Regions from separate parts of the Muribacter muris genome, predicted to be linked through region 2. Evidence: riboswitches for the same ligand, from Rfam matches in the RefSeq annotation. Region 2 holds a riboswitch; the other holds the start of a gene.
The links. A riboswitch is a leader RNA that binds a small molecule or an ion and turns the genes downstream of it on or off. The one in region 2 is predicted to bind lysine.

Region 1: linked by a shared signal. The riboswitch ahead of E4T80_RS10180 (Na+/H+ antiporter NhaC family protein) and the one ahead of lysC (lysine-sensitive aspartokinase 3) in region 2 are both predicted to bind lysine.

Annotation. Positions count from the first base shown of each region.
Region 1 covers NZ_SPPA01000024.1:21,971-37,183, forward strand. The annotation lists gene purU (formyltetrahydrofolate deformylase) at 1-343, opposite strand, end outside; gene E4T80_RS10175 (H-NS family histone-like protein) at 561-965, opposite strand; lysine riboswitch at 1,177-1,346, shown strand; gene E4T80_RS10180 (Na+/H+ antiporter NhaC family protein) at 1,476-3,002, shown strand; gene E4T80_RS10185 (LysR family transcriptional regulator) at 3,221-4,126, opposite strand; gene hchA (glyoxalase III HchA) at 4,244-5,116, shown strand; gene E4T80_RS10195 (hypothetical protein) at 5,453-5,836, shown strand; gene E4T80_RS12825 (hypothetical protein) at 5,833-5,979, opposite strand; gene E4T80_RS10200 (hypothetical protein) at 5,994-6,281, opposite strand; gene E4T80_RS10205 (tagatose 1,6-diphosphate aldolase) at 6,363-7,301, opposite strand; gene E4T80_RS10210 (PTS sugar transporter subunit IIA) at 7,312-7,692, opposite strand; gene E4T80_RS10215 (glycoside hydrolase family 35 protein) at 7,703-9,499, opposite strand; gene E4T80_RS10220 (HAD family hydrolase) at 9,513-10,106, opposite strand; gene E4T80_RS10225 (PTS system mannose/fructose/sorbose family transporter subunit IID) at 10,175-11,011, opposite strand; gene E4T80_RS10230 (PTS mannose/fructose/sorbose/N-acetylgalactosamine transporter subunit IIC) at 10,998-11,888, opposite strand; gene E4T80_RS10235 (PTS system mannose/fructose/N-acetylgalactosamine-transporter subunit IIB) at 11,902-12,375, opposite strand; gene E4T80_RS10240 (SIS domain-containing protein) at 12,387-13,523, opposite strand; gene agaR (transcriptional repressor AgaR) at 13,572-14,333, opposite strand; gene E4T80_RS10250 (ABC transporter substrate-binding protein) at 14,511-15,213, opposite strand, start outside.
Region 2 covers NZ_SPPA01000004.1:28,608-43,820, forward strand. The annotation lists gene araC (arabinose operon transcriptional regulator AraC) at 1-191, opposite strand, end outside; gene lysC (lysine-sensitive aspartokinase 3) at 231-1,583, opposite strand; lysine riboswitch at 1,668-1,848, opposite strand; gene hpt (hypoxanthine phosphoribosyltransferase) at 2,110-2,649, shown strand; gene E4T80_RS02540 (transglycosylase SLT domain-containing protein) at 2,739-4,880, shown strand; gene parC (DNA topoisomerase IV subunit A) at 5,042-7,288, opposite strand; gene E4T80_RS02550 (sugar efflux transporter) at 7,391-8,605, opposite strand; gene E4T80_RS02555 (tetratricopeptide repeat protein) at 8,919-9,791, shown strand; gene E4T80_RS02560 (hypothetical protein) at 9,795-10,253, shown strand; gene mglC (galactose/methyl galactoside ABC transporter permease MglC) at 10,857-11,867, opposite strand; gene mglA (galactose/methyl galactoside ABC transporter ATP-binding protein MglA) at 11,880-13,397, opposite strand; gene mglB (galactose/glucose ABC transporter substrate-binding protein MglB) at 13,465-14,457, opposite strand; gene E4T80_RS02580 (GNAT family N-acetyltransferase) at 14,596-15,213, opposite strand, start outside.

The DNA of each region.
Region 1 (15,213 bases), on a different contig from region 2:
CCGCAGCAATCTCAACCTCCAGACCGCCGTAATAGGTTTTCATTAAAATATCGCCTAAACAGTGCGCTTCCTTGGTGACTAAAATGACAATCCGTTTCTGTTTTTTAGGTACTAACCGATAATTTGCCGCTTGTGGCAGCGTCAAATCCAAATCCGCCAACAAGGTTTGATCGTTAAAAATGCCCTGTAATTCCGTCCGCATAAAGAAACGTCCGGTTTCGGCATCCACAAACTCACTATTTTTCACAATATTCAGTTGATGTTTGTAACAAATATTGGTGATTTTAGCGACTAGCCCGGTCGCATCCGGACATTCCGTTAATAAAATTTTATGTTCAATCATTATTTATCCCATTAAATATGATCAATTATTTAGCACAAGAGTGAATAAACCATTCTATTCTTATTACAAATAACACATTACTTTTACAAAAAATCGGTGTTATCTCACCGCTTGTTATTTCAGCTTATTTAAATAATCACTTTTTTATTCAATAAAATGATAAAAAGAGAACCGGCTGGGGTTCTCTTTTTATGATTATTTAGAAAAACAGTGTCAATTAAATTTCAAAATCACTTAATGACTTACCGGCATCTAATGCACGTTGAATTTCACGCGGGGTGCGACCTTGCCCCGTCCAGGTTCTTTCATTGCCTTTATCATCGGTAAATTTATATTTCGCAGGACGTGGCGGGCGTGAAGTTCTCACTTTCTCCGTTGTGCCTGCTAATAATAAAGCAAGTTCCTCGGCAGAAATTCCATCGGCTTCAAGCATTTCCTGATATTTTTTTAACCCTTGAAGACGTTTTGCATTCTCAAGCTCGCGCATTTTTTCTGCTTCACGCTTTTCTTCCACCACAAAAGTAACTTTTTCTAAAATAGCTTCCATTTGTTCCAACGTGGTTTCACGAGCAACAACACGTAAACTACGAATATTAGACAGTGTTCTTAATAATTCAGACATTTTTATCTCCTATATAAATAAAACTTGTTTTATTGTCTTAATTATGAAATCTATCTTATATTAGCTTAATTTATTTTTTAGGTAAACAAAATAATAGTATTTTTTAAACAAACTCAATAACAGCTGAATAATAATTCGGCATTAGTTTAAATAATTTTTCATTTTTCCTGTTGGAAATGACACTGATTTAGTGGTAATCTAACAGTGTCCTACAAATTGTAGAGGTGCAAATCCGATAAGTATTCTTTTCGAGTGGAAAACGGTGAAGAAAGAAGAAAGGCGGATTTGCCGAAATCAATTAAGCGTCATCTTAATTGGTTGGGGTCGTTACCGAAAGGGACGACACTGTCATAGTGAAAACTATGGAGTGCTACTGTTAGGCTGGGTTTTTCATCATTATTTTAATTTCCCTTCCTTAATATTATTTTTATACTCAATAGTGTAAATTTACTCAGTAGATCTCTTTCTTTGTATTTGGCAATCATTTAACAAAACAATCTTAGAGGTTTTATGAATTTGGTCGATTATTCTCAATCCTTATGGTCGGTTGTACCGGCATTATTAGCGCTTATTTTGGCAATTCTCACCCGTAAAGTGATTATTTCGCTCAGTATCGGCATTATTGTCGGTGCATTGATGTTAGCCAACGGGCATTTTGTCGATGCCGTTGTACATCTAAAAAACAGCGTTGTTTCCTTAGTTTATACAGAAGAAGGGCTGAATGCCAACAATGTTAATATCGTCTTATTTTTGATTTTATTAGGGATTTTAACTGCACTATTAAGTATTTCCGGCAGTAATCAAGCCTTTGCCAACTGGGCGCAGCAACATATTAAAGGCAAACGTGGTGCAAAACTGATGGCTGCCGGCTTGGTCTTTTTTACCTTTATTGATGACTATTTCCACAGCCTTGCGGTTGGTGCGATTGCGCGTCCGGTTACGGATAAATTCAAGGTTTCACGGGCTAAACTTGCCTACATTTTAGATTCGACTGCCGCCCCAATGTGCGTGTTAATGCCAATCTCAAGCTGGGGAGCTTATATCATCACCTTAGTCGCCGGTTTACTCACAACTTACGGCATCACCGGTTATTCCCCATTAGGCGCTTTTATGACAATGAGTGCGATGAACTTCTACGCCATTTTTTCAATGGTAACGGTCTTCGCCGTGGCTTACTTCTCGATCAATCTCGGCTCAATGACCCGCTTTGAACAACAAGCCCTTAATGCACATAGCAATGCGGAAAACACACTCTCACAAGGTCGCGTAAGTAGCCTGATTTTGCCGATCATTACCCTGATTGTTGCTACCGTGGCTATGATGATGTACACCGGTTATCAAGCACTGGCAGCAGAGGGCAAAGCCTTTGATATTCTCGGTGCGTTTGAAAACACCACTGTCGGTATCTCATTAGTGGTTGGCGGATTAAGTGCCATAGCGGTTGCCACATTGCTTATCGTAGCAAGTCGTCAAATTAGCATTGAAGACTATTTCAAATCTTACCTCATCGGCACAAAAGCAATGTCCGGTGCAATCCTCATCTTATGTTTTGCTTGGACGATCAACGGTATCGTGGGCAATATGCAAACCGGCAAATATCTCTCAACGCTCGTTGCGGGCAATATCAATACCGCATTCCTGCCTGCGATTTTATTTGTACTCGGCACAGTGATGGCATTCTCCACCGGCACAAGTTGGGGCACATTCGGCATTATGTTACCGATTGCCGCCGCAATGGCAGCCAACGCAGAACCAAGCCTTCTACTGCCGTGTTTATCTGCGGTAATGGCGGGAGCGGTCTGTGGCGACCACTGCTCACCGATTTCGGACACCACAATTTTGTCCTCAACCGGCGCACAATGTAACCATATGGATCACGTTACTTCCCAGCTACCTTACGCAATGACCGTTGCTCTAGCCTCGCTGATCGGCTATTTAGTGCTAGGCTTCAGCCAATCCGCCCTACTTGCTTTTGGAGTAACTGGTGTGATCTTATTTGTACTGCTCTCTTTATTTAAAGCGAAAAAAACCGCCTAATACAAGCGGTTGGTTTCAGTGAATAAATTCGGTTTATGTAGGGGGGTGCCAATTTAAGCCTAATTTTACAAAGAGCTACGCTGGCGTTCGTTTATTAATAACAATATTGATTTGATTTTATAATGAACGCCAACTTAGTATCCCGTCCCGACTTAAATTCAAACAGTCTCTCCGTGCCGTTAGTATATAATTCTATAAGTAACACTCCTCACTTAAATTTATTCATTTTTAGTCTGATAAAATTTCACCAAAATCTCTTTTAAACAGGCAAATACATAGGCAACACGAGTAGGCGTTATCCCTTGATAAGGACGATACAGATACAGTTTCCACATTGGTACGTTCAGTGTTGGAAAGAGTTCAATCAGTTGCCCCTGTATCAAATCTGCTTCGCATACCCATTCCAATAGCTGTGCAACCGTTCTACCGGTGCGAGCGGCGATCAATTCGCTCTCCATATTATTGGCAATAAATGCAGGATGAATCACCCCTATTTGCTGCTGTTGATCGATATACCAATTCCATACTCTTCCCGTTTTTGGGTTAAATAAGCCACTTAACGGATACCTTTGTTGTAACTCTTGCAAATTTTTCGGTTTACCTAACCGCTTGATCAGAAGTGGAGAAGCAACAATTTTCTCCCGCACATTACAAATATGATGTGCCACCCAATCAGCCTCCGGCTCAAGACAAAGGCGTAGCCCAATATCAATTTGATGACAGACACTATGAAGCTTATCCAAATCGACTTGCCAATCAATTACTACATCCGGGTAAGGTGCCAGTTTTTCCAATAATGCCGTTAAAATCGCTGCCTGCCGGGGTAACGGTGGCAAAGTAATCCTCACCACTCCGCTCATTTCATTTTCGTTCAGTTTAGTTGCAAACAGTGCTTCGCTTTCGGCGAGTAAGCGTTCGGCTTTCAGTAAAAATTGGCTACCAAACTCCGTCAACACAATATTGCGGGTATTACGCTTAAATAGTTGTTCCCCCAATTGTTTTTCCAATTGGGCAATTGTGCGACTCACCACTTGTGGTGATACCGCTAATCGATGGGCAGTTTCCCGAAAATTCAAAGTTTCACAAGCAACACAAAAATAGCGTAAAGCACTCAATTTATCCATATTATTCCTTTTTTAGAGATAGTTTATGCCATATTTATCTATTTTATTATGATAGACATCTACTATAATCGCAAACCTATTTCTCATATGTCATTTTATTACTTGGAGATTTTTTCTATGACAGCACTGAACACACAACCTGTACCGGATTTCGCAGAACATAACGCTTTCTTCCCCTCTGATTATTCTCTTAGCCAATATACCTCACCACATACCAACTTTGATGGGGTCAAATTCAAACAGAGCTATACAGGCGGTAAATATAAAGTATTGATGATTGCCACAGACGAACGCTATTTACAAATGCAAAATGGCAAATGGTTTTCCACCGGCAACCACCCTGTCGAAACATTGCTTCCTACGTTACACATTCACCAAGCTGGCTTTGAAATTGAAGTAGCAACTTTATCGGGCAATCACGCTAAATTCGAAATGTGGGCGATGCCGAAAGAGGATCAAGCAGTAGCAACTATTTACAATACCTATCTGCCTAAATTAAGCAAACCTCACAAATTGGCAGATATTCTTGATGAAGTTACTCAAGAAAACTCTCCCTATCTCGCGGTTTTCATTCCGGGCGGACACGGTGCGTTCAACAAAATACCGGAAAGCCGTGAGGTTCAACAAATACTGGATTGGGCATTGAAAAACGACAAATTTATTATCACTCTATGCCACGGCCCTGCAGCATTGGTTGCAGCAGCCATTGATCGCATTGATGAGGATTTTCCGTTCAAAGATTACGCCTTATGCGTCTTTCCCGATGCATTAGACGAGGGAGCAAATATTGACATCGGCTATATGCCGGGCAAATTACCGTGGTTACTTGCCGCTCGCCTTGAACAGTTAGGTATGAAAGTATTAAACAAAGACATCACTGGGCAAGTTCACCAAGACCGTAAATTACTGACTGGCGATAGCCCGTTAGCAGCCAACGCACTCGGCATTTTAGCAGCCGCAGAATTATTGAAAGCCGTTGGCATAGAATAATACGAATACAAGCGGTTGATTTTAATCCATATTTTGCATAATTATTTTCTGTTATGCTAAATTGAACTTTGTTCTCCGCAATAGAATGCGACGCCGGTGTCCGTCCCTTTATAGCATTTTAATAAAATGTAGATTTTAACGGACACCTGCGTGTAATCCCCATAATACACTCCTAATAGCCATTGATACTTTTTCCCCATAATACCGAAATTTTGCGCTATTATATTATCAAGGTATAAATATCTATGTGATAAATTGTAAGACGGCTACACCAACCTCCTTTACTATACCCACTTGCCGACATATTTAAACTACCAAATATAATACGGAACAGATATGCTCTCTTTAATTGATGCCTATATTGCATTAGTCAACAAACTGCCTAAAGGAAATCGGCAAATGGAAAGCTTTAAACGTTCATTATTGATGTATAAAGCCGACTATCTTTTGCATAAATCGGATATCCCCAAGCACAAAATAAAATCCGATATTTTACAGGGCATATACGAATTTCCCTCACTAATGTCCGAGTTATTTTCACCGCAACACTTAAATGATGCCTACCACGCCTATATTGAATTGATGTGTGATGAATATCACTTTATTATTGCCGAGCCGTTTTTCCAACTAAAAATAGCCCGTTTAGCAAATAAAAAAAGGCTACACAATATTAACCAAATCATTTTATTCCACATTCACCAACATTCAAGTCGGAATTAGTCGATCATTTTATTGGCAATACATTTTACGAATAAAAAATCATACACTAATGTAGTCGCAATGCCGATTACCCACCACACTATCCAACTACTCATATTTTGTAATATCGCAATATAGAGCGGATTGCCAATGGCATAATCCATTAACGGCTGGCGAATTAACCGCCCATTATGGCTAATTCAATCACTGCCATTATCGTGCCTCTTACTAGCACACTTCGCCCTGCTAAAGTCTGCCTCAATAACAGATATAAGAATGTCATTCCTATGCCGGTTTCAATACTGGTCAAAGCGGCTAAATATTTCACCTCCCAAGACGGTACGGTTTGAATATCGCTTAGCTGACCTTGAAGATAGGGATCAAGCCACTCCACCATCGCAACGTGCAATATAAATCCACACATAGAGATAAAGATTGCGGTTAATATAAAAACGATGATTTTCATTCTCTCCCCCATATTACACAAGCGGTCGGTTTTAATCGCTATTTTGCAAAAAATCGCGCCAAACCGACCGCTTGTACAAGGCTATTTTAACGGTGTCGCTGTGCGTTTGAGGACGGCAAGCAACTCACGGATATTTTGCACGCCCTGTGTCGCCAGCCATTGTTGTGCGGCACTCACACCCTGCATTTTGTAACAGATTGCGCCGTCTGCCCAAGTCGCCCGCCCGCATAATACGCCGTTAAATCGGCTGCCGGCGGCGTGGGCAAATTCTAGCGTTTGTTGGAACAATTCTGCCGATACACCGGCGCTTAAGAAAATGAAAGGGAGCGTGGTGGCTTCACTTTGTGCTTTAAAATAGGCTTGCGCTTCGCTTTGGCTGTATAATACATCGTCACCAAACCCTTCGACATATTGCATTACCACCGGTACTTCTACTTTCAATACATCAACGCCAAAACGTTTATCGGCAAAAAATGTCATAGCCTCAATCACTTTGCTGGGCTTGCTTTGGGCCAGTTGGCGTTTATCTTCCACCTCACCGTCATAGGTCAAAATTTCAAGGAAAAGTGGTATCTGCTCGGCATTGCACTCACTGGCAACCCGTTCTACAAAAGCGGCTTTGCGATCATTCACGGCTTTCGGTGCATCAATATCAAAATAAATCAATAATTTAACCGCCTCAGCCCCCTGCTCTTTCAGACGGTAAACGGACACATCGTCAATCAAATCCGGATAACGCCCCGCCACGCTTTTATCATAGCCGGTTTTTTCGTACGCCATTATTAAGCCGCACTGCTGCGCACGTTGTGCTGCCGCCTGCCAGCCAAATTCCGGATCAAGCAAAATGGACGAGGCATAGGGGGTTAATGAGTGTGAGATAAGGCTTTTAAATTCGCTGATCTCGGCAGCGGAAATCGTCTCGCCCATCATTCGCTTTAACGCACCTCGCTGATCAATCGCTAATGCCGCAATAATGCCTTCAGGGGTACAGAGCCGTTTGAGATAATCTTGTTTAGTCATTTTATGCATCCTATTCATCTTCGTCCGTTTGAATTTGTTTGAGTTGTGCCGCCACATCGTAAATTTGCGAGCGTGCATTTTCGAGTAGATCCGCAGTGCCTTCGCTTACCACACTGATCACCATTGGCAAATTCATTCCGCTAAATAATGAGATACGATCGAGATAACGCATTGCCACATTGCAAGGCGTACCGCCGATAATGTCGCACAGTACCACTGTTTCACCGTCTGTACGCGCAAGTGCCTGCTCAAATTTTTGCCGGAAATCCTCCGTGCCTTCGTGGGGATAAAGGCACACTGTTTGCACCTTGTCGATTTTGCCTAAAATCATTTCGGCAGTATCAAGCAGCCCCTCGGCAAACTCACCGTGGCTGATAAGCATTAAATTCATAGTCGCTCCTTTAGTTTGAGATCTTTTCTGTGGTTAAGGGTTGGTAAATCGGGCGATCGCTAAAGCGTAAACAGCTTGGGCGAACGCCTTCGGTTTCAAACACAATAATTTGGTTACGCCCCGATTTGAGCAGCGGCGCAGGCAGATACAAATAGCAAGTCGGCCCAACCGACCAATAGCGCCCAAGGTTTTCGCCATTCACCACAATCACGCCTTTACCCAAATTTTGCGTATCAATAAAGGTGTCCTGCGGTTCTCCGCCAATCTCTAACCAAAATTGGTAAAACGAAGGGGTGGTCGGGTCGGCTTTGCCGCTAAAATCCAGCCGTTCAAGCCGTTCAAAATCAAGGGGATAATGCTGCCATTGGGTGTGAAAATGCAGATCGAGCATTACCCCGCCGGTAATGCCTTTTCGTTGCGTTGGGGCTTGCAGTTTGCCGCCGTAATTGACCCGCCCTTGATTTTCAACCAATAGATCCAACTGAAAATGATCGTTTGGCGTCTTGAGCATCACTTCACTGCCGATTTCGTGCTGATACTGGGTGGCGACTTTTTGCTGCTGATTGAAAATCTGAATCCGATCACGCCCTTGGTAAATTCTAAGCTTGATCTCTCCGCTTGCACTGCTAGGCGTTGCACGGTAAAGCAGGTAGCCGTAAGGCGTACCGAGTTGTTCCATTGTTTGCGGATAGGGAAAATCCTGCCGTTCGGCAACTTGATCTAAGCAGTTAAACAGCGACACTTCATTGGCTAACGGCACGTTGGGGTAGGCAGTCAGGCTAGGCAAAATCGGTGGTCGGATCGGGCTGGCATCGGGGTAGTTTGCTATGATCTGTTGTAATAAAAAATATTTTTCGCTTGGCTCGCCCCATTCCCGTATCGGTGCGTCATAGTCATAAGAGGTAACTTGCGGTAAATCGGTATCGCCCCGCACCGAGCAGCCGTTCATAAAACCAAAATTCGTGCCACCTTGAAACATATAAAAATTGACACTCGCCCGTTTGAGCAGAGCCTCAACACAGGTTGCCAGCTCCTGCGGATCACGGCTAATCATCGGTTCGAGCCAACGGTTAAACCAACCGTCCCAAAATTCCATACACATTAGCGGAAACGATTTGCCGTGCCGTGCGAAATAACGCTGTAATTCCGCTAGATTTTCAGCGGAACGAGAGCCAAAATTGCCGGTCGGCAGAATGTTATCTTCAATCAATGCCCCTGCCTCTAGAGCATCTTGCCACGCACCGTCCGACGTAAAGAGCGGCACATCAATCCTGTTTTGCCGCATTAAAGCAGCGATCGCCCGCAAATAGTCTTTATCATTACAGAACGAGCCGTATTCGTTTTCGATCTGCATCATCAAAATATGACCGCCACGGGTGATTTGGTAAGGGGCAACAAGCGGCAACAGGCGGGCAAAATAGTGCGAGACTTGTTCAAGAAAGATCGGGCAGGATTGACGTAATCGGATATTCGGGATATTGAGCAACCACGCGGGCAAGCCGCCAAATTCCCATTCGGCACAAATGTAAGGGCTAGGGCGCAAAATCACATATAAGCCGAGATCTTGGGCGGTTTGTAAAAATTTGACCAGATCCGCCCGCTTGTCGAAATAAAATCGGTCAGGCTGCGGCTGGTGTAAATTCCACGGCACATAGGTTTCCACCGTGTTACACCCCATCGCTTTCAGGTTAAATAAGGTGCGATACCAATATTCCGGCACAATGCGAAAATAATGCACCGCCCCTGACATTATTTTGAACGGTTTGCCGTGCAGCAAAAAATCCGACTGTCCGATTTGAAACGGCATAAATCCCCCACTATCACTTAATATAGGTTAAAACCTGTTCCGGTTGCGTTATCCAATTTACCTGTACGGTGTCGATATTGGCTCGTTCACCGGCTATCACATCGGCAGGGCTATCGCCAAAATAAATGGCTTGAGTCGCATCGCAATCGCTTTTTTGCAATATATGCAAAAGCCCGTCCGGTGCGGGTTTAGAATGAGCGATATCATCATCGCATACGGTAAAATCAAAATAAGAATGTAGCTCAAATGCCGCTAAAGAATAGTTAAGGCTTTCTCTGCCTTTGCCAGTAAAAATCGCTAAGGTTTTGCCCTGTTGCTTGAGGCGTGCCAATAACTGTCTGATATGTATCGGGCAGTGCGCATAAAGGGCGTGATTGGCTTGATAAAGTTGATAGAAAAATCGAATTGCCTGCTGCTTCGTCTGCTGATCACCTTTCACTTGTTGGTGAATAATGCTCTGCTCCGAACCGCCAAAAAGTGTTTCAATCTGTGCATTGGATAGCAATTCATTATTAAACTTCAGAAATGTTTCTCGAAAGCACATAAACGCAAGGGGCAGCGTTTCTGCTAAAGTGCCGTCAAAATCAAAAATATAAAGTGTTTTCATCAACATACTCCCACTATGCAAGCGGTCGGTTTTGCAAGAAAACAAACAAATCCGACCGCTTGAGATAATTAGCCTTTCGCCAATAAGCCTGCCCACGAGAGCAAGATACACAAGGCGATGATGATCATTATGGCTTTATTGGAGTTCATTTTCGGTCTGCCAATCAGCCAATAAATGAAAGCCACCACCAACGCAGGCACTAATCTCGGCAAAATCAAGTCAAGATTTGCCTGTGCCGAGACCACTTTTTCGCCGATGGTCGCCGTAAACGGCACGGTAACATTCACCATCATTGCGCACATTACCCCGACCACAAACACGCCCAGCACGGTTGCCGCATTGGTGAGCGCATTGAGTTTATGCCCTAAGTGCGTAACCAAATTTACCCCTTCACGATAGGCTATTTTGAGTTGCACCCAACGAAATATCATTGTAGCAATTGCAACCATCACCCATAGCCCTACTCCAAGCGGATTGCCGTTCATTGCCATTGTGGCGGCGATTGCTCCCATAATGGCAGGCACAAGCGAGCCGAAGATCGCATCACCAATAGCTGCAAACGGCCCCATCAGCCCTGATTTGATCCCCGCCACCGCTTCAATGGATTTTTCCCCTTGCTTTTCTTCAAGAGCGAGGTCAATCCCTTTGACAATGGTGTTGAAAAACGGGCTAGTATTGAAAAACTGGCTGTGCATTACCATCATTTTTTGCAATTCCGGGCTATTGTCGCCGTACATTTTGCGTAGCTGCGGTAAAATAATCCAAAGATAGCCTGAGCCTTGCATACGTTCGTAGTTCCAGCCGAGTTGGTTGAAAAATAAGTTACGGATATTGATTTGGCGGAAGTCAGCTTCGGTTAATTGGTAATTTTTCGGGTTGCCGACACGTTGATTAGAGTTCGTCATCTTCAATTTCTCCTTTCGCAGACTGGGTTGTTGAGGTTACAGGGGCATTGCCGCCTTCGACACTGCGTTGATAAACCATATAGGCAAAAGCCACGCCAATCGCCGCCATTGCCAGCATCGGTACGCCGTTATAGGCACGACCGAGGGAGTTTGGTAACAATCCATCTAACGCATTACCGATTGCCGCAACATTACCGAAGAGTGTGATGAAAATCGCCGTGAGCGAGAAACTCAAGATCAAATAGGCGATGTGGCGTTTGGTCGGTAAATAACGTAACAAGATCGCAAAACCGAGTGCCGGTAGCACGCCGCCTGCCAAGGTTAAACCGTCTGCAATCACTTTTAGGAAGCCCGTTTGCATTGCATCGGCAAGGCTCTGTACGAAAGGCCCGCCAAACACAAGGGCAAGGAAAATCGGCAAGGCACGGGAAAGCCCCCACGCCACCGCTCCCAATAAATAATTCACTGTGATCGCACGATAAGCGTGATTTTGGATATTCTTGTCAATGCGGTGTGCGAAAAAGACGTTCGACATTCTGGCTAAAATATCCGTATAAACCATTAGCGCCGCAATCGGCACGGCAAGCGAGGTTAAAGCCAGTTGCGGATCCATTCCGACCGCCACCGAAAATGCCGTGGCAATGACCGTACCGGAGTTGGCATCAATACGGGACGCTCCGCCGAACGTACCTACACCGAGTACGGTTAATTGCATCGAACCGCCGATCAGTAAGCCGGTGGTCAGATCGCCCATAATCAATCCGGTGATAAAGCCGGCGAACACGGGCGAACCGGCACTGGATACAATGGTTATTTCATCTAAGATCTGATAGAACGCATAAAGCGTGATCAACAGAATTTGCCACCATTCAATCATCTTATGTTCTCCTCTATAACAGTGTGGTTAGGTCAATTTTTTCTTCATTCGGCACAAGTTGAGCGGTCAGGCGTACCCCTTTTGCCGCAATTTGTTTGAAGACGGTAATATCCTCGTCCGTTGCGTGTACGGTTTTGCGCAACTGGCGGGTTTGCTCGGTTTTCGGCATATTGCCCGCATTTACTTCGGGCAGATCCACGCCGAGTGTCAGCAGTTGCCAAATCGTTTGCGTGTTACGGGTAACCAGCAGTACCCGCTGGGAGTCATACCGTCCCTCGTTGATATTGGTGGCAGCTTTTTCGGGCGTCAGCACGCTCAATTTCACGCCGGCAGGGCAGGCTAAACGCAGTCCCGCCTTATCAATATCATTATTGGCGGCGATCTCGTCCACCACCATAATGCGGGTGATGTCGAGATAGGATGTCCACAGATTTGCCACTTGCCCGTGGATTAAGCGAGCATCAATCCGCACATTTAAAATTGCCATAGAGACCTCCTTTATGGTTGGTAAGAATAGAGGGTTACCCCTTGTACCACACGGTTTACCTCACCGCTCGAGCAAGGGTTATCGGTGGTATAGCCAAGGTGTAATGAAGTGTAAAAGGCATATAGCTGCCCGATCACAAGATAAGGGAACAGGCAGCCGGTATCGTCCAGTTTGCAAAATTCAGTCTGTAACGCACCGCTTGTCTCGCCTAATAGTACGATCTGTTTGGCTTTGTTATCCCGCACCAATTCGTGGTAAAGATCACGGTCGTATTGGCGGGTATAAGGGTGTTGGGACGAGAAGATAAAAATCACGGTATCCTGTTGCACCAAGGATTTCGGCCCGTGGCGAAAGCCCATTGTCGATTCAAAAAAGCCTAAACGCTCGCCGGCGGTCAGCTCCAACAATTTCAAAGCACACTCCCGTGCTAAACCTTGAAAATGCCCGCTTCCCAAATACACCACCCGTTGTGCCGGCTGATGCGCCCATTGACGAACGGTTTCCAAATCCTGTGTGAGCAAGGTTTCGGTAACTTGACAACATTGTTCCGCCCACGCCTGATCAAAACGTTGCGGTGCGAGTAGCAATAACGCCGCCAACATCATATTGCTGGCACTGGAGGTCATCGCAAATCCTTTATCGTGGGTGGATTCGGCTAATGCGAAGGCGTAAGCGGTCGGATTCTGCCGACATTTTGCAAATAATGCGCCCTGTTGGTTATTGGTGATCGCAAGGTGATAAGCCTCTTTGACGATCTCATCAACTCGTTCAACCGCGCCAATGCTTTCCGGGCTGTTGCCGGAACGGGCAAAAGAGACGAGCAATGTCGGTTTATCGGCAAATAAATATTGGTAAGGATTGGAGACTAAATCGGTACTGGCAATAGCTTCCACCACGCAGCCGAGGGTTTGGCTTAAAATCGGGGCAACCACCTCGCCAATAAATGCCGAAGTGCCTGCGCCGGTGAGAATAATCCGCAACTCGCCACGTTTTGCTCGCGCTACCAGCGGTGCAAGACGTTCAACTAAATCGGATTGGGCAACTTGTGCTGCCGTTTCCCGCCACGTTGCTGGCTGCTGTGCAATTTCCTTTGCCGTCCAATAGGCATTTTGTTTGGTTAAAGTCTGTTCAGGAAGGGTTAAAATCATCGTACTTTCCTTATAAATCGTTTCAGATGATAAGGAAAGAAAATCAATCTAAGCGAGTAGCACCGTTACGCCGGCATTTTCCAACTGGGTGCGGTAGTGCATTGGCAATCTATCATCACTGATAAGGACATCAATTTGGTCGGCTTGGCAGATGATAAATCGGCTATATTGCCCAAACTTGCTGGCGTCCGCCACCACAATCACCTGTTCCGCCGCCTCGCACATTAACCGATTAAGATGTGCCTCTTGCTCATTAAAGGTGGTAATGCCTTTGTGAAGATCAAAGCCGTCCACCCCAAGAAACACTTTATCAAAACGGTAATGACGCAAATTGTTGTCTGCCATTATCCCCGAAAACGACATCGCATTTTTGCGTAACACGCCACCGGTCATTCGGATTTCCACATTCGGGCAAGCCACCAACGCCATTGCAATATCTAAGCCGTTAGTCAGCACCGTTAAGGGCAGATCACCTAAATAGCTTACGATTGCTTTCGTTGTTGTGCCGGAATCGAAAATCACGCTTTCATTTGCGTTGAGCAGTGCGGCGGCACGCTTCCCGATCCGCTGTTTTACTTCCGGGTAATGAGTCCGTTTATCTGCTATCGAAAGTTCAGCAATTAAGCGGTTATTTAATACGGCAAAACCGTGTGAGCGGGTGATATAGCCTTGTTGTTCAAGGCTATTGAGATCGTTTCTAATAGTAACGCTTGATACGTTAAAATGCTGGGCTAACGCCTCAACCCGACAACTCCCTTTTTGCTGTAATAATGCTAAAATGTCCGAACGTCTTTCGACACTGCTTCTCATTTTCTCTCCTCATTCAAACAATCACTACAAACTACGATTGCTTTCGAAACAAGTTTAAATAGATTAAAAATAAACACAATCGAAAGCATTCAAAAATGAGAACTACATCACATAATTTTACTAAAAAAAGAAAAATCGGCGGTTAAGCCGATTTCTCTCTGAGTTATATTGTGGATATTATTTGGCTAATTTCACTTCCGATAGCCATTTATCCACTAGCCGTTTCCCTTCTTGGCTTGAGCTAAAACGGTCATAATCTAATTCGACCAATTTTACCCCATCCAATTTCACCGATTGCGGCGCAACTTCGGCATTCACATTCGTCGGAATTTGGTAAACGCCATACTCACGCCACGGAATTTCCTGCGCCTCTTTCGACAACACCCAATCCATAAACAACTTGGCGTTATCTAAATTGCGTCCGCCTTTAATTAAGCTCACACCGCCCAACGCGTAGCCTACGCCATCTTGCGGTAAAACGGCTTCAACCGGTGCGCCTTTTTCTTTTTCGGTCGCATAACCGTGCACAAACCCGACCGTTGCCGTGCTTTCGCCACGAGAGAGATTGGCGGTTACCAGCGTACTTTTCACATATTGCGACACATTTTTATCTAGCTGTTTTAGGTATTCAAAGGCTTTATCTTCACCCCAAAGTTGAATTAAGGTCGCCATAATCGTATAGGTTGTACCGGAGCTGCGGGGATCGGGCAACTGCACTTCGCCTTTCAAACGGGGATCGAGCAAATCCGCCCATTTTTTCGGCGCATCAATACCGAGTTTTTGCAATTTTTCACTGTTCACACCAAATCCCAGCACCAACATATAGACAATCGAGGTAAACTGCCCTTTTTCACTCTCCATCAATGCCTTAAACTGCGGT
Region 2 (15,213 bases):
TGTAAGGGCAAAGGGTGCTTGCCGTCGTGCATTATCCCTTTTCCGAACGTAGTGAGTTGAAGCATATAACCTTTCATTCCCTCCTGGCGATGAACGACAAAGTCCAAGTAATTGCCTTTTTCACTTTGGGTAATACCGGCAGCGATCTCACAGTGATTAAAAGAGGCTGAAAAGGTGTTCTCATTCATCATTAAAAACGCCATTCATTGACGAATGGCGCTCCGTATATATTATTCAAACAAGGCTTGATGCAGGGCATTGACAACCTGATTGGCGTCTTCGTTTTTCACTAAGGTGCAGACGTTGTTGGTGCTGGCACCGTAGCTGATAAGTCGGACGTTGTAAGGTGCGAGGGTTGCAAATAATTGCCCAGCAATACCCGCTTGTCGATGCAAATGATTGCCGATAATAGCGACTAAGGCAAGATCGGATTCCACCTGCACATTGCAATAGGCTTGTAATTCAGCGAGTAAAGCGGGCGAGAGCATATCCGTGCCGGAGGACGCCGAACCGGTTTTGTCGAGAGTCAGGGCAACACTCACTTCGGAGGTAGTGATCACATCAACCGAAATTTTGTGCTTCGCCAAAATAGCGAACACATTGGCTAAAAAGCCTTGGGCGTGCAGCATACTCAAGCTGGACAAGGTAATCAAAATCTGATTACGGCGTAAGGCAATCGCTCGGAAGGTTGGGCGGGGTTGCGGATCACGGGTTACCCAAGTGCCGCCCTGTTGCGGGGCTTTGCTTGAACCGACATACACAGGAATATTACTGCGTACCGCAGGGAGTAATGTTGCAGGGTGCAAGACTTTTGCACCGAAAGTTGCCATTTCCGCCGCTTCGTTAAAGCTGATAGTTTCAAGCCGTTTGGCGTTGGCGACAATGCGAGGGTCGGTTGTATAAATTCCCGGCACGTCCGTCCAAATTAACACATCGTTTGCGTTCAATACTTCAGCGAGAAGGGCGGCGGTGTAATCGCTGCCGCCTCGTCCTAAGGTCGTGGTTTTACCTTGTTCATCACGCCCGATAAACCCTTGGGTGATAACGATTTTACCTTGTGCAATCAGCGGTTTCAGCACGAGATCGGCTTGCTGTTGGGTTTTGGTATCGTCAGGGGCGGCTTTACCGAACTGACTATTGGTTGCTACCACATTACGCACATCGACCCACTCGGCAGGACACTGCTTTTCGTGAAGCAGCTGGGTGAACAGGCGGGTAGACATCATCTCACCGTGGCTGATTAACTCATCGGTGAGAGCAGGGGAGGTCGCTAAACCGGCGGATTCCGCTAATATTTGGATTTGATTGAGTAAGCGGTCAATCTCTTCACGCACGTTTTCAGGGTGCTGGAGCTTGTCAATAATACGGTATTGAATGGCACGGACTGCCGCTAAAATGATCTCTCGGTGTTCGCTCTCACAACCGTTTGCCAACTCGACTAAATAATTGGTGATGCCCGCCGAGGCAGATAAGACCACCACACGAGTATTGGCATCAGCGATAACAATATCGGCACAGGCGGACATTGCCTCAAAATCGGCAACACTGGTTCCACCAAATTTCGCAACGGAAAGATAAGACATAATAATTTCCTATGATGAATGTGTTTACAAAATAAAGAGGTAGAATGGTAGGGTGGAATTGAGTTACTTTTGGTTTGTGAGAACAAATTTAAGAGCACTCCATTTGAACTTTGCTCAAATGACAGCTGATAGGATTCAACCTGACTCAGCCGATGATCATTCCTGTCTAGTGAATTCACACCTCGGCAAGCATTCCCATCACTTATCCTCAAACGGTCTAGTTCCCTAAGATAAGTTGCCTGAATGTTGCGCCTCTCTTGCTATAATCACTTATAACTTTTCCCCGCATTGAGCGGAAAACGTGCATAGAAATACCCTGATCTGCGTTAAGTGTCAAACGGAATTTCGGCTTTTGGCGGCGGTTAAAATCAAACGGCTTAATTTTGAACAAAACAAGCGGTCAGATAGGTAAAATTTCTTACAAAACCGCCCGCTTGCCGAATGTAAAAGTTTGTTGCAACCTACAAAAAAGGATAAAATACCGCAGTTTTAACACTTTTTATTTCTTATATTTCAAGGTCGGACAATGAAAAAACACCATATTCAAACCCTTATTCCAAAGCAAGATGTGCAGCAGCGTATTGAGGAATTAGCGAAAGAGATTAACCACTATTATCAGCATAATCATTGTGAGAGCCTTGTGGTGATTGGGTTGTTACGAGGGTCGTTTATGTTTATGGCGGATTTAGTACGCCGCTTGGATTTGCCAGTGGAGGTGGATTTTCTGACGGCTTCCAGTTATGGATTGAGTACCGAATCCAGCCGTGATGTGAAAATTCTGAAGGACTTGGACGGCGATATTGCCGGAAAAGATGTGCTGATTGTCGAAGACATTATTGATACCGGCTTTACCTTGAGCAAAGTGCGCGATATTTTACGCCTGCGTGAGCCGAAATCCTTGGCAATTTGCACATTGTTGGATAAACCTTCCCGCCGTGAAGTTGACGTGCCGGTGGAGTGGATAGGCTTTGCGATTCCCGATGAATTTGTTGTCGGTTACGGGATTGATTATGCCCAACGCTATCGCAATTTGGATTATATTGCCAAAGTGGTGCTTGACGCCTAATTGTCAAAAAAACACGCTAAACTAACCGCTTGTGGTATGCAACTTCAAGCGGTTTTTGTATTCTAACGGCTATCAAAAACGGAGGAATTATGTGGAAGAAAACCTTAGTGTCGCTATTGTTGTTTAGTTCGGCGACAATGGCTAAATCGGAGAAACACAGCGTGTCCGCACCGGAATTGGACGCATTGAAACAACAGTGGACGCAGGCATATCAACAGGCACAACAAACATTAGTCGTCGAACGGGAACAGTTTCTACAATTAGAAGCCTTGCTGAAAAACGCCGAAAAGCAGGGTAAATTATCCGATCGTGTACTGGCTTTGGCGAAACGTTTAATATCCGATGACTACCCTTTAAAACCGGACGCCGATTGGCTTATCTTTAAGGCGTTAGTGGCAAGCGAACGTTTTACACCGGAACAGTTGGAGCACGAAGTCGCGCAATTTGCCGCCCAATATCCGTTGATTGCCAAGCGTAATCGGTTGGCACAACTGCCTTATACGCACTATTATCAAGCACAGAAATTACCGGAACTGATTGCGTACAGCCAAGCCGTGCCGCCAGAGACAATGGACAATATGTGCCGTGTGTTTGCGGCAAAATTTCAGCTATTAGCCGAAAAAACAGCACTCAATCCGGAAGCGGAGCAGGCTGGCAGCCCGGCAAACGCTTCGCCGGAAATGGGGGAACTGCTGACAGCGTTCGATACTTTTTGGCAGGGTAAAATCGCGCAACAAAATGAGAAATTGGGTGAGGCAGAAGCGAGTTATTGGCGCAAAAATGCGGTTTTGCCCTTGGAATGTGGCGGAATAGAAGCCTATTGGCGAGATCAGGGATTAAAAACGGCGGCAAAAATTCAGCAAAAGGCACTCTATTTATTTCAGTTAGGGGCGAAGCCAGCCTTAGTCTCGCTTAACGAAAATAGCCAAGATCCCGAATTAAACAGCTGGTTGACCGCGTTGGAAAAACTGCTCGCCGAGCCGAAAAATTTGCAACATTTTGTGCAGAACCAACCGCTTACAGAGGTTAATCGCCGGATCATTGAGAAAGCCTTCCCTGCGTTTGTGCGTACACTGGCAGAACAGATGGATAACCCCAACTTTTCTGTCTATCAAGGCTGGGCGGAAAAATGGGGGCTGAGCGAGGAAACGCAAAAAGCGTGGAAAATGGCGTTTATCAGTCGGGTATTTGACAATCTCGAACCGGCTTTTCAGCTCTGGCGGGACGAACAGTTGCTCGCCTTAAAGGCAGATCAACTCACTGAGCGGCGATTACGCACGGCGATTTTCCAGCAAACGCCGTTGAAACCGTGGCTGGACAATTTAACACCGCAAGCAAAAGAGAAAGCGGAATGGCGTTATTGGCAGGCAAAAGCCGACCCGAAACAGCGAAATGTCTTACTGAATGCTTTGACAATGGAGCGGGGATTTTACCCGATGCTTGCCGCTCACGCCTTGGGTAAACCTTACACCCTCAATTTGCCGTCAGTTGTGCCTTTAATGCCTCATCAGCAGGCACAATTTACACCGGCGTTGGAACGGGTGCGGGAGTTGAGAGCATTAAAACGTTTTGAGGCAGCAAAAACAGCGTGGATTGACCTGTTACAAGCGGTCAGTTTTGACGAAAAAATTGCATTGACCGATTATGCCAACGGGCAAAGCTGGGTGGATTTAGCGGTGGAAGGCACAATTCAGGCGAAAGCGTGGGATTATGTTCAGCTACGCTTGCCGAATACCTATGCCCAATGGTTTGATCTGCATTTGACCGATCACAATATCACAAAAACCTTTGCAATGGCGATTGCCCGCCAAGAAAGTGCGTGGAATGCGCAAGCCCGCTCCCACGCCAACGCACAGGGACTAATGCAAATGTTGCCGAGTACGGCGAAACAAACGGCGGATAATCAGCAACTGCCGTTTAGCGAGCTAGATTTGCTCGATCCGTTTAAAAATATTATGCTCGGCACGGCACATTTGGCGGAGTTAAACGAAAAATATCCGAATAACCGCATTTTAATTGCCGCAGCTTATAATGCAGGACCGCATCGGGTAAAAACGTGGCTGGAACGTGCCGGCGGGCGTTTGGCAATGGACGAATTTATTGCCTCAATTCCGTTTTTGGAAACCCGTGGCTATGTGCAAAATGTACTGGCGTACGACTATTATTACCAACTGTTGCAAAATCAACCACATAAGATGATGTTTACCCAAGCGGAACAAGGCAGTTATTAGCGGGTTGCCACAAAATAGGCTATGTATGAAGTGGTAATGTTAATAGTTGTAAACGGTCATTGGCGTAGCGTTAAAAAAGGGGCAGCTCAAGTATGGCGCAACACAATATAATGTTGAAAACTCGTAAAAACAGACCGCAAGCGGTCTGTTTTTGTAGGCGATCAATCAATAACCGCCACTTCGGTATTGACATTTAAGCCACGCACAAGCGGTGCGCCTTTTCTGGCACGTTCGCCACGGTATTTTTCAATGTCGCTTGGTTTGAGCGTGATTTTACGTTTGCCGGAAACGAACACGAGCGAGCTGGTCGGGCGAATGATGAATAGGCGTGCCAATAATTCCGTGCCGGCTTTGGCGGCTGCTGCGGAAATATTGATGATTTTATTCCCTTTGCCCTTTGACAAGCTCGGTAACTCGGCAATCGGAAAGACTAACATTCTGCCGACACTGCTCATTGCAGCCAACAGGGTGTCGGGATCATCACCGATCAGCTGTGGCGGCAGCACTTTTGCATTTTCCGGCAGGGAAATGACCGCTTTCCCCGCTTTATTACGGGATACTAAGTCGCTGAATTGGCAAATAAAACCGTAGCTGGAGTCTGACGCCATCAGCACTTTTTGATTATCCTCCGCCATTAGAACATATTGCACGGCTGCACCGTCCGTCAGCGTAATTTTACTGGTGATTGGCTCGCCTTGCGAACGGGCGGACGGCAAGGTTTGCGGGTCGAGAGCGTAGCTGCGCCCTGTACTGTCAATAAAAACGACCGGTTGGTTACTTTTACCGTGAACGTGCGCCAAATAGCCGTCCCCTGCCTTGTAATTCAGGGCTTGCACGTCAATATCGTGCCCTTTAGCACAACGTACCCAGCCTTTTTCCGATAAAATTACCGTAATCGGCTCGGTCGGGATCAGATCGCTTTCGGCAATGGCTTTGGCTTCCGCCCGTTCAACAAGCGGTGAGCGGCGAGGGCTGGCATAGGTTTTGGCATCGGCTTGAATTTCTTGCTTGATTAAAGTATTCAGACGGCGTGGCGAGCCTAAAATCGCTTGCAGGCGTTCCTTTTCTTCGGTGAGTTTTTGTTGCTCGGCGTATAACTCGTACTCTTCCAACTTGGCAAGATGACGCAACCGCAGGTTTAAAATCGCCTCGGCTTGCAGCTCGCTCAAATTAAAACGTGCGATAAGCTCGGTTTTCGGATCGCCGTCATCACGGATAATCTCAATCACTTCGTCAATGTTGAGATAGGCGGTCAGCAAACCTTCCAAAATATGCAGGCGGCTTAGGATTTTATCCAAACGGTAGTTTAAACGGCGGGTAACGGTGGTGCGGCGGAAACTTAACCACTCGTTGAGAATGGTGAGCAGATTTTTCACCACTGGTTTGCCGTCTAAGCCGATCATATTCATATTGACCCGATAGCTTTTTTCCAAATCGGTGGTGGCGAATAGGTGAGCCATTAACGCATCAAGATCAATGCGGTTTGAGCGGGGCTCAATCACAATCCGCGTCGCATTTTTACGGTCGGACTCGTCCCGAATATCGTCCACCATCGGCAATTTTTTGTTACGCATTTGGGTGGCGATCTGCTCAATAATTTTGGAGGGCGAGGCTTGATGCGGCAGGGCGGAAATAATGATATTGCCGTCTTCCTTATGCCATACCGCCCGCAGTTTGATCGAGCCTTTGCCTTGCTCGTACAGTTTTTTCAGCTCGGCTCGCGGGGTGATAATTTCCGCTTCGGTCGGGTAGTCCGGCCCTTGCACAATCTCAAGTAGATCGTCTAAGCAAGCGGTCGGATTATCCAATAATGTTACACACGCCTCTGCCAATTCATTGAGGTTATGCGGCGGAATATCCGTTGCCATTCCCACGGCAATCCCGGTTGTGCCGTTCAGCAAAATATGCGGCAGGCGGGCGGGCAGGTATTTGGGTTCTTCCAACGAACCGTCAAAGTTGGGTTGATATTCCACCGTGCCTTGCCCTAATTCACCGAGCAGTAACTCGGCAATTTTGGCTAATTTGGACTCCGTATAACGCATTGCGGCAAAGGATTTCGGATCGTCTTGTGCGCCCCAGTTCCCTTGCCCGTCCACCAACGGATAGCGGTAAGAGAAAGGCTGTGCCATCAGCACCATCGCTTCATAGCAGGCACTGTCGCCGTGGGGGTGGAATTTCCCCAACACGTCCCCGACCGTGCGGGCGGACTTTTTATATTTGGCGGACGCAGTTAAGCCGAGTTCGGACATCGCATAAATAATACGGCGTTGCACCGGCTTTAAGCCATCGCCGATAAACGGCAAGGCACGATCCATAATGACATACATTGAATAATTGAGATAGGCGTTTTCGGTGAAACGCTTAATCGGCATCTGCTCAATGCCTTCGTAGTTGATTTGGTTAGTCATTCCGAAAGTTATACTCGATCATCAAAAAGGCACGAACGAGCGTGCCGAGAATTATTGGTGCAGATTATAGCGGAATTTTGCGATTTAGTGGATATTTTTACACTAGATTTTCCGCACTAGCCCCATAAAGAGTAACGCAATCACACAAAAGCCGATCGCCAAATACCAAGTGCTTTGATAACCAAATTGGCTTGCCATCACGCCGGCGAGTTGTCCGGCGACAATCCAACTTGCCGAACCGGTATTGCCAAACAGCGTAGTTGCCGTGCCCATTCGGTAAGGCATTAAATCTTGGAAATAGATCATTCCGATAGAGGCGATAATCCCAATAAAAATGCCGTTAAACAGTTGGATTGCCAGCAACTGCCATTCCGTTTGGGCGAGGGCTAAACCGAGGTAATAGGCAATCCCCGCCACAATACCGATCAGCATCAGGCTTTTTTTGCTGATAAAACGCGTACAGTAGCCGGCAATCAGCATTATCGGAATTTCAATTCCTGCTGCCGTGCCCATCATCAAGCCTGCCACACGGTTTGACAGCCCCAAATCTTCGCTGAGATAAATCGGCATATTGATGAACATCATACTGTTGCACGTCCATACCAACAGGCAGGCGATACTCAACCAAATCACCGAATGGCGATTACTGGTGATCCCCTCTTCCCGCAGATTATCTTCTTCCTCATTTGCCGATTTTGGCTCGCAACCGACCGCTTGCGGCAGCATCAACATTACAATGATGATTGAGATCGCAAAAATAGTCGCGGCGGCAACGTACATAAAGGTAAAGCCGAGCTGGTCGGCGAGAAAATAGGCAAGAGGTGGGCCGACAATCCACGCTAACGACAGTTGCGCCCGCAGCACGCTGTTGAACATCGTGCTATCCCGATTTTGTGCTTGAGTGTATTCTCTCGACAAAGCAAACAGTTGCGAGGTGGCGGACGAGCCCAGCCCGATTAACAGCGTGCCGAAAATCAGCAAAATATAGTAATCCCGATTAAACGCAAACAGCAGGCAGCCGAACAGTTGCATTACACAACTGAGGGAAATAATCAGCTTGCGGTTAGGGTAGCGGTCGGAATAATGGGCGACAATCTGGCTAAGCACCATCGACACGAGGGAGTTAATCGAATAGAACACCCCGATCATCATCGGATCATTGGTAACTTCATTATGCAAATAGACGGTGAGTGCCGGAATCCGCAGTGCGCCTGCCAGCCCCGTCATAAAAATCACAATTAAAAATGCCGCCGAAGCGGAACTTAGCAAACGCCGGCTAAGCAGGCGTTGCGGAAAAAAGGGAACGGCAGGTTTCATTGTCGGCTCTTTTAGCATAAATAAATGATGTGTCTATTGTAGCACTATATGATAAGGATATTTGCAAAAAATCCTGCCTAACCCACCGCTTGCTATGCTCCCCGTTGATAATCCCCTTTTACAATCAGCTTGATGCCCTGCCCTTTTTGCCACTGCAATATTACGCAAATTGCGATCTTCATTGTTTTCCCCGCTTATCTTGTATTTTTTCAGCATAAAACCTGCTTTTTAGTATAAATAATTGCACAAAAAAAAAACAATCTATAATTATTTTTTGTTCAGTTTAAGCGTTTATTTTTTAAGAGGAAAAACAATGAAATTCACTAAAACCCTACTTGCTTCCGCATTATTTGCCCTTTCCACTGCCGGTTTAAGCCCGTTAGCGATGGCAGATTCAGCACCAAATAAGCTTAATCAAGCTTTGAAAGCGTATGAAAACCAAGATTACGCTGCTGCTTTTAATCTATTTAAACCATTCGCAGAGCAAGGTGTTGCAAGTGTGCAACTTATATTAGGGTTGATGTATGACAACGGACGAGGTGTAAAACAGGACTATCACCAAGCGGTGAAATGGTATGAGAAAGCGGCAGAGCAAGGGGTAAAAGAGGCTCAATTTAATTTGGGTAATGCGTATTTCAAAGGAGAAGGCGTAAAACAGGACTATCACCAAGCGTTTAAATGGTATGAGAAAGCGGCAGAGCAAGGGGATTCAAATGCTCAATTTAATTTGGGGGGGATGTATGGTAAAGGACGAGGCGTAAAACAGGACTATCACCAAGCGGTGAAATGGTATGAGAAAGCCGCAGGGCAAGGGAAGGCAGAGGCTCAATTTAATTTGGGGAATATGTATTACAAAGGACAAGGCGTGAAACAGGACTATCACCAAGCGTTTAAATGGTATGAGAAAGCAGCAGAGCAAGGGGATTCAAAGGCTCAATTTAATGTGGGGCTGATGTATGACAAAGGACAAGGCGTGAAGCAGGATTATCACCAAGCGTTTAAATGGTTTGAGAAAACAGCAGAGCAAGGGGAGGCAGCGGCTCAATCTAAATTGGGGCTGATGTATGCTCTAGGACACGGTGTTAGACAAGATGAGCAACAAGCAAAATACTGGGTAGGTAAAGCCTGTGATAATGGTGATCAAAACGGGTGTGACCTTTATCGTATTTTTAATAAGGGAGAATAATTTATGAGTACGGCTAATGGGAAGAATAGTTTAACTAAATCCTGGTTTATTGGTATTGGCTTAGCCATTATTTTATTCTCGTTTATTTTAGCATTATTTTTAAAACGATATGAAAACGATCAACTTTGGAATATCACATTAGCTGTATTTTCCTTTTTAGGCGTGCTTTTAACCGCAGGGGCAGCTGTGCCTGCGGTTTCAGCGATTTTGTCATATCAGAATTTTACACAGAATGCTCAAAGAGCAGAAAAAGATTTAGAAAATTTGGAGAAAAAGCTGAATGAAATAAATCAAAATATTGAGAATGCTTTACCTGATTTATCTAAAAAAATTGAAACTGTAGGAAAACAATCCGAACAATTTCAAAAAATTATAGAACGGCAAGATATTAAGAAAATCATTTACCGCTATGTTAGAAATAGAAGGCTGACTAAATCAGAAGAAACTTTAAAAGATTGTTAGGTTGAATTATTTAGTTTAGATAAATCGGATTGTACGCTTTATGAACTAATTGCTGTTAAGCGATGGGAAATCGCAAAATATGAGGGCGAATTGGAAATAAAGAAAATTGAATATGGTGATTCCGTAGTAAAACAGTATCAAGCAGATTTAGATAATTTATATTTTGAATTAAAAGAGTTATATCGAATAGTCGGGTATTTTGATTCTGATATAAAAAATATCTATTTGAAAAAACTAAAAAAATAATATAAGGAAAACATAATGCAACTTAAAAATCTTTATTTTTCACCGCACTTTTAGGTGCTTCGGTATTTTCTTTTCATTCTAGTGTTTGGGCTGAACAGATTACTACTGAACAATTTACGGAGTCAGTTATTCAAAAAAACAAAGATATTGAGAAATTGCAATATATAACTGATTGAAATCGATATGTCGGATATTTAATGTCGGTGATGTCATTTTATTGTCTTTATTCGGAGTGAATTGGCAATCAAAATATTAGGGATAGGTTTATTTAGTCTTTTGATTTTGCATAATACCCGCCTAATCTCACCGCTTGCAATAAAAAATCAGGGCGTTTTAAACGCCCTTTTTCGGATATGCCTATTTTTTCTTCGCATATTTGAGCGAGTCAATCGCCACAGCGAGAATGATAATGCTGCCTTTGATGATGTACTGCCAGTACGGATTGACGCCGATGTAGGTTAAGCCGTAGTTGATGACGGTGAAAATGAGTACGCCGGTAATGACGCCGATAACTGTGCCGACCCCGCCGGCAAAGGAAACACCGCCGACAACGCACGCCGCAATCGCATCCAGTTCATACATAAAGCCGAGGTTATTGGTGGCGCTGCCGATCCGTCCGGCTTCTAGCATTCCGCCGAAAGCGTAGAAGATGCCTGCGATCATATAAATTGCGACTAAGTTGCGGGCAACGTTTACCCCCGATACTTTTGCCGCTTCCGGATTACCACCGATGGCAAAAAGATTTTTGCCGAAGCGGGTTTTGTTCCACATTATCCAAACCAAGAAAGCGGCAATTGCGGCGTAAATGGTGATGTAGGAGAGGTTAAAGCTACCGATGCGGAAGAAGCCTTGCGCAAAGGCGGAGAAATTTTCGTTGAAGCCGGCGATAGGCGATGAGCCGACCGCATCATAATAGAGGGAGTTAATTCCATAGACGATAATCATCGTCCCCATTGTGGCAATAAAAGGGGTAACGTTGAGATAGGCGATAACTAAGCCGTTTACCAAACCGATAATCGCCCCTACGGCGCAAACGGCAAGAATTACCACAGGAATAGGAATTTCCCCTAAATTGGGGAACACTTTGTTCATATTATCCATTGCTTGTAGCAGTGTGGCGGAAATCACGGCGGCTAACCCGACTTGGCGACCGGCGGAAAGGTCTGTACCTTGGCTGACCAATAAGCCGGCAACCCCAAGGGCAATGATCAGGCGGACGGAGGATTGGGTCAGAATGTTACTGAAATTGCGTAAACTTAAAAAGCTGGGATCTTGGGCGATGATAATCGCTAATAAGATCAGCAGCACAAAATAGATCGCATTTTGTTTGAGAAAATCGAACGATTTATTGGGTGTCATAGCAGACATAATTCTTTCCTTCTATAAATATTTGGCGGCTAGCTGTAAGATTTCTTCCTGTGAGGTCTGTTTGGTTTCGACAATGCCGGCAACTTTGCCGTTGCTCATCACTAAAATGCGGTCGGTTACCCCCAACAGTTCAGGCATTTCTGAGGAGATCATAATAATGCCTTTGTCTTTTTGCGCCAGTTGCATAATCAGTTGATAAATTTCATATTTCGCCCCAATATCAATGCCTCTGGTCGGCTCGTCCAACATTAAGATTTCCGGTTGGGTGAGTAGCCAACGCCCGATAATCACTTTTTGCTGATTACCGCCGGAAAGCGAGCCGATCGTGGTTTTGTGGGAGGGCGTTTTCACATTCATTGCATCAATTACCCATTGGGTATCGCTTTTCATTTTGAGGTTACTGAGTAATCCAAGCGAGCCGATATAGGATTTCATATTGGAAATCAATGAGTTAAATTCAATGCTTAGGTTGGCATAAATGCCGGTGGAGCGGCGTTCTTCGGTAACTAATGCAAAACCGTTATTGATGGCATCTAGAGCGGTTTTGTTTGCCATTTCCTTGCCGTACAGCTTCACCGTTCCGCTTCGGCGTTCTCGTACGCCGAAAATCGTTTCAACAATATCAGTGCGTTTTGCACCGACCAAACCGGCAATGCCGAGAATTTCGCCTTTACGCAATGTCAAACTGACATCTTGAATGGACGGTTGGTTGAGTGCAGTGAGATGCTCGATTTCTAAGATCACCTCTTTCGGCTGATTGGTTTTAGGCGGGAAGCGTTGGGTCAGCTCACGCCCGACCATCATTGCCACGATACTGTCCATCGTGCAATCTTTGACCGGTAGTGTGTTAATCCATTTACCGTCCCGTAAAATAGTGATTTCATCGCAAATTTTGAAAATTTCGTCCATTTTGTGCGAAATATAGATGATCCCGCAGCCACGGCTTTTCAGCTTTTCAATGATTTTGAACAGATGCTCGACCTCTTTTTCCGAGAGAGAGGAGGTCGGTTCGTCCATAATCACAATTTTGGCGTTGTAAGAGAAGGCTTTGGCGATCTCGATCATCTGCATTTGCGAAACGGACAAGTTGGCGACTTTTTCTTTCGGGTCGATCTGAATATCCAGCTCATCAAAAATCGCTTTTGTGTCTTGATACATTTTGCGGTGATCGACAAAAACGCCTTTTAGCGGATAGCGCCCTAGCCAGAGATTGTCCATCACGCTGCGTTGGCGGACGAGATTTAGCTCTTGATGCACCATTGAAATGCCGTTTTCCAACGCTTCTTTCGAGGTTTTGAAGTTGATCGGCTTGCCTAGAAAGAGAATATCGCCCTCATCTTTTGCATAAATGCCAAATAAGCATTTCAGTAGTGTCGATTTGCCCGCGCCGTTTTCGCCCATTAAAGCGTGAACGGAATGGGATTTGACGGTGAGATTGGCATTATCCAACGCTTTCACGCCGGGGAATGATTTACTCACATTCGACATTTTCAGCAAAATTTGGCGGTTTGGTTGTATGTCTGTTGCCATATTTACCTCAGATCAATAAGGGGAAAGCCAACCACCTCCCCCTTAATCGTTTAATGATGTATGATCATTATTTTAAAAATTCGGCTAAATTATCCGCATCAATGCCAACATACGGAATCCGCACAATGCGATCTTTTAAGATCCATTGCGTGCCTTCGGTTGCCGGTTTGCCTTTGGCTAAATTGTCGGACATTTGCACAATCGCTTTCCCTTGGGTAACGCCGTCATTTAAAACTGTGCCTGCTAACTCGCCTTTTTTGATAAGCTGCAAGGCTTCAGGCAGGGCATCAACCCCGAAAATCGGCAATTTTTTGCCGTGTGCTTTAGTGGCTTCTAATGCGCCCATAGCCATACCGTCATTATTGGCGATGATGACTTCAATATCTTTGGCTTTCGAGCTGGATAACCACGCATCCGTTTTATCTTTTGCCAAAGCAGCGTCCCACATTCCGGTGTCGATAAAGAGTTCTTCTGTCGGAATACCTAAGCTGTTTAATTGCTCGATCACATATTTAGTGCGGGCTTCGGCATCAGGGTGTCCCGGTTCGCCTTTAAGTAAAACATATTGAATTTTACCGTCTTTGTTCAAATCAAGTGCCGGATTAGCTTTCCACTGTTTCGCAATTAAATCCCCCTGAATAACGCCGGATTCTTGCGGGTTAGTGCCGACATAATAGGTATGTTCGTAGCTTTGGATTGCTTTTTCACCCGGATCTTTATTAAAGAAAATCACCGGAATATTTTCCGATTTTGCCTTGCCGATAATGGTTGGGGCAGCAGACGGATCGACCAAGTTAATCGCTAATGATTTCACGCCTTTGGAGATCAACACATCGACCTGATCGTTTTGAATGGATTGCGCATTTTGCGAATCGTTCATCAGTAAATCAATGTCTTTATACTGCTTGGCTTCTTTTTCAATCTCTTTACGCATTAGCGACATAAAATTGTCGTCATATTTATAAATAGTTACGCCGACACGGTTTGCCGCTTGACTGGAAGTTGCAATCGCACCTAATCCGAGAGCTAAAACAAGAGAACTTAAAACGGTTTTTTTCATACTGGACTCCTATGGTATTGTCAAAGAGAGAACGTTTTATTACCGCATACAGCCTAAACGCTGTTCTAAAACGAGCTATATATTGACTGAAATAATACTCCAAAATATTAAAAAAGAATGTGATCTTACTCACATTTTTCAATTCTGCTTGACATTAATTGAAAGAAGAAAATCGCCTAAACGGTGGCGGAGAGCGGTTTGTTCCGCTTTGTGAAGCTGATATTGACGGCGTTCAAGGTAAGGGGAAAGTAACGTTTGGGCGGCGGGGAAGTGGGCGGCAAGGCGGTACAATGCTGCGTAGCAGGCACTGAAAGTCCGTTGGGCAAAGGCAAAACCGGCGAGATTTTGCCAATCGGCTTCCGTGAGCGGTTGAGCCTCGGCAAGCGGTCGGTTGAGTGCGAATTGTTGCAAAGCCGCCGAAAACGGCAGAAGCGGGAAATCCCGCTCAAATTGTTCGGTGGCTTGCTGCGTAAACTGTTTGCCTTGCTCCGACAGGGGCAACAGCATCATCGCACTATGGCAGCCGCTGCTTGCCTCAACGGTGGGCGTGATCTGCACCAACTGGAATCCGCACTGCTGCCAAAAATGCAATAGCCCTTCATTCAGCCCAAAACTGACCGAGACAAAATCCACAAGCGGATCGATTTGCGAGATAATCTGCGAAACTAACCGCTTGCCGTAGCCCCGCCGTTGTTGTGTCGGCTGCACCGCCAGACGGGAAATCCGCAGGGAACGTAGGCGACAGGCAAGGGTAAG